4 regions of the Alkalihalophilus lindianensis genome follow, and region 4 is predicted to be linked to each of the others. Evidence: riboswitches for the same ligand, from Rfam matches in the RefSeq annotation. Region 4 holds a riboswitch; each other region holds the start of a gene.
What was found. Region 4 has a riboswitch for cobalamin ahead of metE (5-methyltetrahydropteroyltriglutamate--homocysteine S-methyltransferase). Riboswitches for the same ligand answer to the same signal wherever they lie in the genome.
Positions count from the first base shown of each region.

Region 1: it holds a riboswitch for cobalamin, as region 4 does, so the genes downstream of both, RYX56_RS15125 (ribonucleoside-diphosphate reductase subunit alpha) here and metE (5-methyltetrahydropteroyltriglutamate--homocysteine S-methyltransferase) in region 4, are expected to answer to the same signal.
Region 2: it holds a riboswitch for cobalamin, as region 4 does, so the genes downstream of both, RYX56_RS03295 (ABC transporter substrate-binding protein) here and metE (5-methyltetrahydropteroyltriglutamate--homocysteine S-methyltransferase) in region 4, are expected to answer to the same signal.
Region 3: it holds a riboswitch for cobalamin, as region 4 does, so the genes downstream of both, RYX56_RS12630 ((2Fe-2S) ferredoxin domain-containing protein) here and metE (5-methyltetrahydropteroyltriglutamate--homocysteine S-methyltransferase) in region 4, are expected to answer to the same signal.

Region 1 is NZ_JAWJBA010000005.1:32,588-34,787, reverse strand. It holds gene RYX56_RS15125 (ribonucleoside-diphosphate reductase subunit alpha) at 1-993, opposite strand, end outside; cobalamin riboswitch at 1,180-1,375, opposite strand; gene RYX56_RS15120 (YbjQ family protein) at 1,507-1,824, opposite strand; gene RYX56_RS15115 (hypothetical protein) at 1,805-1,999, opposite strand; gene RYX56_RS15110 (alpha/beta hydrolase family protein) at 2,004-2,200, opposite strand, start outside.
Region 2 is NZ_JAWJBA010000001.1:588,101-590,300, forward strand. It holds gene RYX56_RS03285 (spore coat protein) at 1-246, opposite strand, end outside; gene RYX56_RS03290 (hypothetical protein) at 261-461, opposite strand; cobalamin riboswitch at 669-851, shown strand; gene RYX56_RS03295 (ABC transporter substrate-binding protein) at 1,047-2,051, shown strand; gene RYX56_RS03300 (FecCD family ABC transporter permease) at 2,014-2,200, shown strand, end outside.
Region 3 is NZ_JAWJBA010000004.1:12,670-14,869, forward strand. It holds gene RYX56_RS12625 (cysteine hydrolase family protein) at 45-587, opposite strand; cobalamin riboswitch at 729-919, shown strand; cobalamin riboswitch at 1,034-1,217, shown strand; gene RYX56_RS12630 ((2Fe-2S) ferredoxin domain-containing protein) at 1,334-1,723, shown strand; gene cobJ (precorrin-3B C(17)-methyltransferase) at 1,843-2,200, shown strand, end outside.
Region 4 is NZ_JAWJBA010000003.1:214,137-216,336, reverse strand. It holds gene RYX56_RS11145 (PstS family phosphate ABC transporter substrate-binding protein) at 1-334, opposite strand, end outside; cobalamin riboswitch at 619-829, shown strand; gene metE (5-methyltetrahydropteroyltriglutamate--homocysteine S-methyltransferase) at 986-2,200, shown strand, end outside.

The DNA.
Region 1 (2,200 bases), on a different contig from region 4:
AAACAAAGACCAATTCTCTCGCTTCTCAACTGCTTCCATAAATACATCAGGAATCGTAACAGCTGTAAATAAGTCATGTGTTCGTTGACGTTCATCACCGTTATTTAACTTGGCATCTAAAAAAGCAAATATGTCCTTGTGCCAAACATCTAAGTACACAGCAATTGCCCCTTGACGTTGCCCTAACTGATCGACACTCACCGCAACATTGTTAAGCTGCTTCATCCAAGGAATGACTCCAGACGAGACATTCTTAAATCCTCTAATCGACGAGCCTTTTGCCCGGATCTTACCGAGATATATTCCAAGTCCACCACCATTTTTACTTACGGTTGCGGCATCTGTACAACTATCAAAAATAGAGCGAAGGTCATCATCGACTGTATCAATAAAACAACTCGAGAGCTGACCACCTACTTTACCAGCATTACAAAGTGTCGGTGTGGCAACTGTCATATATAAGTTAGACAACGCCCAATAGGCTTCTTTTACTAAATCAAGCCGCTTATCTTGCGGTTCTTCTACCATCAACATCATCGCAATGACCAACATACGCTCCTGTGGCAATTCGATAATTTGATCTTCAAAGTTCTTAGCTAAATAACGATCGGCTAATGTTTTAATCCCAATATATGTGAATTTTTCATCACGAGTTGGTTCTATCACAAGAGCTAGTAGATTTAGTTCCTCACTAGTATAGGAGTCCAGACGTTTGTCATAGATACCATTTTCTATTTGCTGTTTGAAATAGGCAGGGAAGCTTAATGGAAGAGAATCAACTTCCTCTCCTCGCCCTTTGGCAATATGCTCTTTCAAATCATTGATATAGCAAAATGACGCTACAAACGTCCAATCCGGTTGATCAACGGAGAGTTCATTTAATGCTGATAATGCGCGTTGCTGCCATGTTAATGTAGATGTTTCCTCTAACCACTCCTCTGTTACTAGATTCGGAAAACGTTGCTGTAATTGTGTATCTTGCTTGTTCATCATCTTTAATTCTTTCATTTCTCTCACTCCTCATCTCGATAACAAATAAAAAAACGCCCTACCCCTCAATTTGAGAGATAGGACGTAAAACGGCTTCGTTGGTCGTTGCAAACTAAACGAGCAGTAGACAGTCACTTAAAATAGCGCTTGTCTAGTCGCTGCCGTCTCACTTCTCATCCCCCGAAGATAGCTGACTAAGAAATGGTGGCAGGTCTCCTGACTTGTGCTTCACCTTACTTTGAGCCTTCCCGTATAAGCACCTATTAAGCACTCTTATACAGTGGTTGCCTCATTTCATCCACACTTACAGTTGCGGGGACAGTTCTGGATTCTCACCAGATTCCCTATTAAGCTGCTAAGCAGCACCAACATTTCGTAATACAATATATAGTTGAATAAAACTTCCAATGCTACGATATATTGAAATCGTACCGGAAATATAGCTGAGATGCAAGACTTTTCTTTCAATCAAATTTTTAAAAGCCCTGTTGCATATTAGCATCAAGGCTTTCATTCTTATTCCTTAATTTTAACGGCCGTACCATAAGCAATGATCTCTGCTGCAGACCCCATAACCGTCGATGATTGGAGACGCATTCCGACAATTGCATTTGCTCCTTTTTTCGTCGCCTCCTCTACCATGCGATGGATCGCAAGCTTTCTGGCTTCATCCATCATCTCGTTGTACCCTTTAATTTCACCACCGACAATTCCTTTAAGCCCCGCTGTAATATCACGGCCTATATGCTTCGTCTGAATCGTTCCCCCTTTTACGTAGCCAATCACTTCGATAATCTCAGATCCCGCAATTGAATCAGTAGTCACTATTTTCATAATCAATTTCCTCCTCTTTCTCCTTTTTTCGTTCCAGCATAAAAACGATTAACACTGCTAGAAAACTAGCTACATTTCCTCCAACCGCTAGTAGAGCCCATGTGATATTAATAAAAACAAAAAGAATGGTCAGCAGTTGAAAAAGGACAGCTAGACTGATAAGAACGAATTTCAAGCGCCTATACATAGTTCTTTAACCAATCTCTCATCGTCTTTGTTAGCTCTTTTGAGAGGGGCTTTGTTCCAGTCTTTTTATATGCCTTTTTAAGTTGAAGAATGGAATAATCCTCCTCTTGATCTCTAAGCATATGATTCATCCCTTGGATAATCTTCGCCTCTACCTGTCCCTCTACTAGCTTCTCTACTTCAAACACTC
Region 2 (2,200 bases), on a different contig from region 4:
TTGCTCCTCAATGTCATAAGCATGATACATTTCATTTTCAATCATGTATGTGGCTACTTGATGATGAAGATCAATAGCTTCATCTAACTGCTTTTTTAAGATTTTATGAACTTTTGGACTAGCTGTCTCAGTAATTGCTACAGCATAACTTCTAACAGCTGCTTTTGAAGTTACTAAGAGGTCTGTAGCAATTACTTCATCGTTTATTAATTCTTTATTATTAATTTTATCTAAAATACTAGCCATAGTTAACGCCTCCCTTATTTTACTTCCTTTAAAATAGTGCTTAATTCTTCGATTGCTTTTTGAGATGTTTTAGCATCCTTATCAAGTAATTCTTTTAACTTGTTATCCGAGGCGAGCCCTTGCATCATAGAAGATTTAGCTGAGCTTGCAGATTTAATGGTGAGGATCTCGTGAACTTCCAAGATCTCATGAGTTGCATAGTTTGTATTTTTCACGGTCAGTACCTCCTGTATTTTTTGAGAATGTATTATATTGAATACCACACTCTAAAAAATTAAAACATGATGATAAAAAACGAGATATAACTGGTATAAAAATAAGTTGTAATAAGGTCTATAAGGTTTTTCAATTCCCTAAAAATTCTCGAAAAATACTGTCGAATAGTATGGATTCATGTATAATAAAGATACTTATTAACAATCTCATATAGCGCACATCTAGGTCACTCAATAATCGGGAGTGATAATAGGGAAGTTGGTGTAATTCCAACACGGTCCCGCCACTGTAAATGCTAGATTGTTTCACTACGCCACTGTCACTTTGATGGGAAGGAGAAACAATTGCAAAGCATGAGTCAGGAGACCTGCCTAGGCGTTTGTTGTGAAACCTTCGAGGAAAAGGGGAAGCGGTCTAACATACTCAGGTAATTATTATATTAGAGTAAGTTTAGTACTACTTTTATTATGTAAGCACTCCTCGTTTTGGAGTGCTTTTTTGTATTGATCGATTCCTGAACTTTTTTGTTCCACACAGTAGCTAAAGAGAAAATAAGTACTATTATATATTTGGGAGAGTGTCGTATGTTTAAGAAGTGGAATGTGTTACTAGCAGCTATGATGATGGCATTAATCATCACAGCATGTGGAGAAAGTGAAAGTACGGAGGAAGTAGAACCAAATATTGAACAGGGTGAAGCAACAACGGAGGAAGAAAATGAAGACAGCGCCGATGGTACAGCAACCGATGATTTTCCACGTACCGTAACCGATGCTTTAGGGGATGAAGTGACAATTGATGAAAAGCCAGAGAGAATGATTTCATTGATTCCAAGCATTACAGAAACTCTTTATTCACTTGATCAAGGTGACAATGTAGTAGGAAGAACAGATTGGGATAACTACCCTGAGGAAGTTCTTGAGGTTGAGAGTGTTGGGGATATGACATTTGATGTAGAACGAGTGTTATCTTTGCAGCCTGACCTTGTTTTATCACATGAGTCAAGTGCCCATAGTTCTGAAGAAGGATTAGAACAAATTCGTTCCGCTGGTATTCCGGTTGTAGTTATTAATGATGCGACTTCCATTGATGCTGTGTACGAGGCAATTACTCTTATCGGAGAAGCATCTGGTGCCGACGAGCAAGCAGAACACACAGTAGAAGAAATGAAGGAACGCTTTGCTGGTGTGGAAGAAAAGGCTTCTGAGATTAATGAAGAAGAAAAAGTCAGCGTATGGGTAGAAGTTTCTGATGAATTGTACACAGCAGGAAGCAATACCTTTATCGATGAAATGCTTTCAATGATCAATGCTAATAACATAGCTAACTCAGAAGAGGGCTGGCCACAATTTACAGAAGAGGAAGTTGTGTCATTAGATCCTGAGGTAATCATCACAACATACGGTTATTATGTCGAAAATGCTGATGAGAAAATTAAGGATCGAGCAGCTTGGCAAGATGTTACAGCAGTAGTAAATGATCGTATTTATGATGTTCAATCAGATGAAGTAACGAGATCTGGCCCACGTCTTGTAAAAGGAGTAGAAGAACTTGCGTCAGTCATTTATCCAGAGGTATTTGGCGAATAATCACGTTATTGCTTATACCTCAGTTATACTTTTTTGTGCATTCGCTTTAATTATAAGTATTGGAAAGGGAAGCGTAGAGCTTCCCTTCTCTACGGTTATTTTAATTGTCTTAACAGAAGGTTTACATATTCCCTTAAGTGTAGAATTAG
Region 3 (2,200 bases), on a different contig from region 4:
ATTCTTGTAAAGATAAAGACATTATAGTCCCAAAAGAATCTCTTTTATTTTAAAAATGCCTCTGTTGTTTTCACTGTTGCATAGATGCCATTTAATGCGGCCATAAATGCGTAATGAACATGATCAGCGGGAATGATTTTATCTTCAATTTGTAATGTTGTGTTTGCACAAGCATCTTCAATCACTTGGCATGTATATCCTTGTTCAACTGCTGCACGTACTGTTGCATCAATACACATATGAGACATCATACCGCAAACGATTAATTCTTTAACCCCTTGCTCTTGTAGTTTTTCATTTAAGTTTGTATTGAAGAAGCTATTCGGCATATGTTTTTCAATGACTGTCTCGCCTTCTATTGGGCGTACTGACTCATGAATTTCGACACCTTCTGTATTTGGATGGAAAAAAGGAACGACTTCACCTTCTGTGATATGCTGTACATGAAAGACTGGTGCGCCTGTTTCTCTGAAGTGTGAAAGCAGTTTAGCCGTATTTTGTGCTGCTTGCTCAGGGTTTGTTAAAGCCATCTTTCCATTTGGGAAATAGTCATTTTGAATATCAATCACTAATATAGCTGTTGTCATTTTCTTCACCTCTTAAAATTTTATATAGTATAAGAATATACAAGTTTCAAAGTAAAAAAGAAAAATAATAATAAATTTTTAACTTTTTAAAAAAACAGATGAATTAAAATAATGGTTGCCATATATAATAAATCATAGTTTAATAGACAGTATATTAAAAGTGCCCAAGATATTGTTTTGGGATAATAGGGAAATCAGTTAAAGTCTGATGCAGCCCCCGCTACTGTAAGTGTTGATGAAAATGTCAAACCACTGGAGTATTCTACTCTAGGAAGGGACATGAGTAAGATTTAGACACAAGCCAGGAAACCTGCTTTTAATATTGTATCCAATCTTCGGAGGGAGGATGTGGGATGATCATATTAGAGTTCTTGTAAGTAGAACTCTACTTTGGACATGCCTACCTACCTTAACTTCGAAAATGAAGCTAAGGTTTTTTTATTTTCTATCACAAGTTAAAACAAGGTGCATAATTTTTCGTTATGCTTAAAAGGGAAGCACGGTGTAAATCCGTCACGGTCCCGCCACTGTAAGGGGAAGTTTCATTGTATGAAGGTCACTGGTAATTCGGGAAGACACAATGAAATGATGAACCCAAGTCAGGAAACCTGCCTTGATTTTTTTTCTTCAATACCTACGGGTCATAGGTAGAGAAGTGTAATAGATGCTGCTTATTATAAGTATGGCGTTTAATGCACCTCTACCTAGGGGTGTATTTTTATTTTTTTGAAATTAGGAGTGAGGATATGACTACTTGGAATTTGAATGGTACAAAAAAGCATGTATTGATTTGTAATGGCTCAAGTTGTATGCGAAAAGAAGGTGAAGAAATTACGTTAGCGATACGAGATGAGATTAAAATTAGGGAACTAGATCAACAAATTCATACATCGAGAACTAGGTGTAATGGACGTTGTAAAGATGCATGTGTGGTTGTTGTCTACCCTGAAGGAAACTGGTATTCAGTTACTTCAAGTGAAGTAGGGAGGTCTCTTATAAAGAGTCATCAAGATTCAACAGTTAACTTGAAAGATTCTCTAATTTACAGCTTTGATAATGATGAAATGAAAGCAATCAACACAGATAAATGTATTAAGGGTATATCTAAAGTTGAATTGGAAGGAGCAAAGAGTTAGATGAAACGGCTTACATTTGATGATTAAATACGGATGTTTAGCTTGTTGGATATAAGGAGGGATGTAAAGTGCTAGGTAAATTACTGGTTATTGGATTCGGGCCTGGTAGTTTTGATCATATGACAAATAGGGCACTAACTGCAATTCAAGAGAGTCACTGCATCATTGGATATAAAACATATGTCGATCTCATTAAAGGGTTATTAACAGATCAAGAGATTATTAGCACAGGAATGTCAGAAGAAGTAAGTCGTGCCCAAGCAGCTGTTCGCCTTGCTGAAGAAGGAAAAACAGTAGCGGTTATTTCTAGTGGAGATGCTGGGGTCTACGGGATGGCTGGACTCGTCTATGAGGTGCTAATTGAAAAAGGATGGTCAGAAGCAACTGGTGTGAGTGTAGAAGTAATACCAGGAGTTTCTGCGAGTAACTCTTGTGCCTCTTTATTAGGTGCCCCGATTATGCACGATGCATGTACGA
Region 4 (2,200 bases):
TTTCACGTGATGCATCATTGAAATCAGTACCATTTGGAACTAAAAATTTACCAAAACCAGCACTTGTACCAGAACGACTTACTTCAACTGATACATTTGGTTGTTCACGAATCATGTATTCTTCAGCAACGACTGACATTAATGGATAAACTGTACCTGACCCATCAACTACTACGCTGCCGTCTAGTTCCTCTGATGCTTCCGCTGCATTGTCTCCTGTTGCATCCTCTGAACCAGTGTTATCTGTTTGTGCTGGTTCGTCAGATCCTCCACCACATGCTGCAACAATTACCATAAGTACTGCCATTACTAAGAGCATTAAAAACTTCTTCACTGAATTGTCCTCCCTTTTCTGTAGGAAAAATAGTAGCGTAAGTGGTTCTCCCTCTCACAATTGCTAGTATAGATGGGCAATATTAAGTAGGTATGATTGCTGTGTAAAGGTTTTGTAAACCACTGTTAAAAAGGTATAGTTTCTAGCGTAAACGGGTACATGATTAAACTCTTTAGTGAAGTAATTCATAGTTTCACTTATGTAGAATAGTCTCCAACAAAATTCTTGCTTAATAAAAAAAAGTGAGTTAGGATATAGTCTAAGTATTTTATCTATTTTAAATTTTATAAGTTCATGCAAAAGGTGGTTTGGATTAAATGTCCAAGCCTTAAAAGGGAAGTTCGGTTAAAAGCCGACACGGTCGCGCCACTGTAAGAGTGAGCTACTTATGATATACCACTATTCAATATTGTTATGAAGCACAATATCGAACGGGAAGGAATTAAGTTAGCAATGAACTCGAGTCAGGAGACCTGCCTTTTGTACGCACTAGTACCTACGCGTTTATTAGGGAGGAGTGATCGATATGTTTTGGCCATTGATTTATGATAATCCGGGTTAATCCTGTACATGTGATCTCTCTTTCTTTTAGGAAAGAGATTTTTTTCGTTTTAGTACATACACACTATTAATCTTCGGAGGGAATTAAACATGAATATTATACAGTCAAACGTGGGATATCCACGAATTGGAAAGAACAGAGAATGGAAGCGTCTATTAGAAAAGTATTGGTCAAAAAAGATAACAAGAGTTACGTTTGAATTAGAGATGAAAAAATTAAGAATCGAGTATCTAAAAACCCAAAAAGCACTAGGAGTTGAGCTGATACCAATTGGTGATTTTAGTTATTATGATCATGTGCTTGATACTGCGGTTATGTTTGGTCTTATTCCTAAACGGTTTCAATCAATGGAAGCAGCCTCGCTGGAGCAATATTTCGCCATTGCCAGAGGAACAGATCAACATGTCGCTTCTGAAATGACCAAGTGGTTCAATACCAACTATCACTATCTTGTACCTGAATTAAAAGAGGTAACGCCTACCTTGACTCATAACCGATTACTTACATTATTTAATGAAGCAAAATATGAGCTTAATATTGTCGGAAAACCCGTTATTGTAGGGCCTATCACCCTTCTCTCATTATCAAAAGGCTATCAAACCGAGGACTTCAAGGAGATTATTCCGCAACTCATCCCCCTTTATATCAAGGTTTTCAAAGAACTTGAGCAAGCTGGAGCAGAATGGATTCAAGTTGATGAACCGATTCTCGCTCAAAATGTTAATCAAGAAATGATCGAATTATTTAAAGAAGTGTATGCTAATTTTAATGATGCGTTACCGGAATTAAACCTCCTTCTTCAAACGTATTTTGGATCAATTGATCATTATAAAGAAATTACACAATTACCCGTTGCAGGAATTGGACTTGATTTTGTTCATGACAATGGAGAGAACTTGAAACAGTTGAGGACGTTTGGTTTTCCTCAAGATAAATTCTTGGCTTGCGGAGTCATTGATGGTCGTTCTATATGGAAGAGTAACCTCTTAGATAAATACGAACATGTAAAAGAGCTCTCTTCGCATACTCAAAACCTGATCATTCAACCTTCATGCTCCTTGCTACATGTACCTGTTACGACCGCTGGTGAAAAAAACCTTGACCAGGAGTTTGTCGATGCTCTGGCCTTTGCTAATGAGAAATTAGAGGAAGTAGCCTTACTAGGAAATGTAATTAGAAATCGAGAAAAGCAGGAGGAGTTAAAAAAGTATAGTTATTCAATTATTGAATTTCATAAAAATACAAATCGTATGAACGTGGAAGTTCAACGTCAACTTGCGAATGTAGATGTTCTTGCTACATCA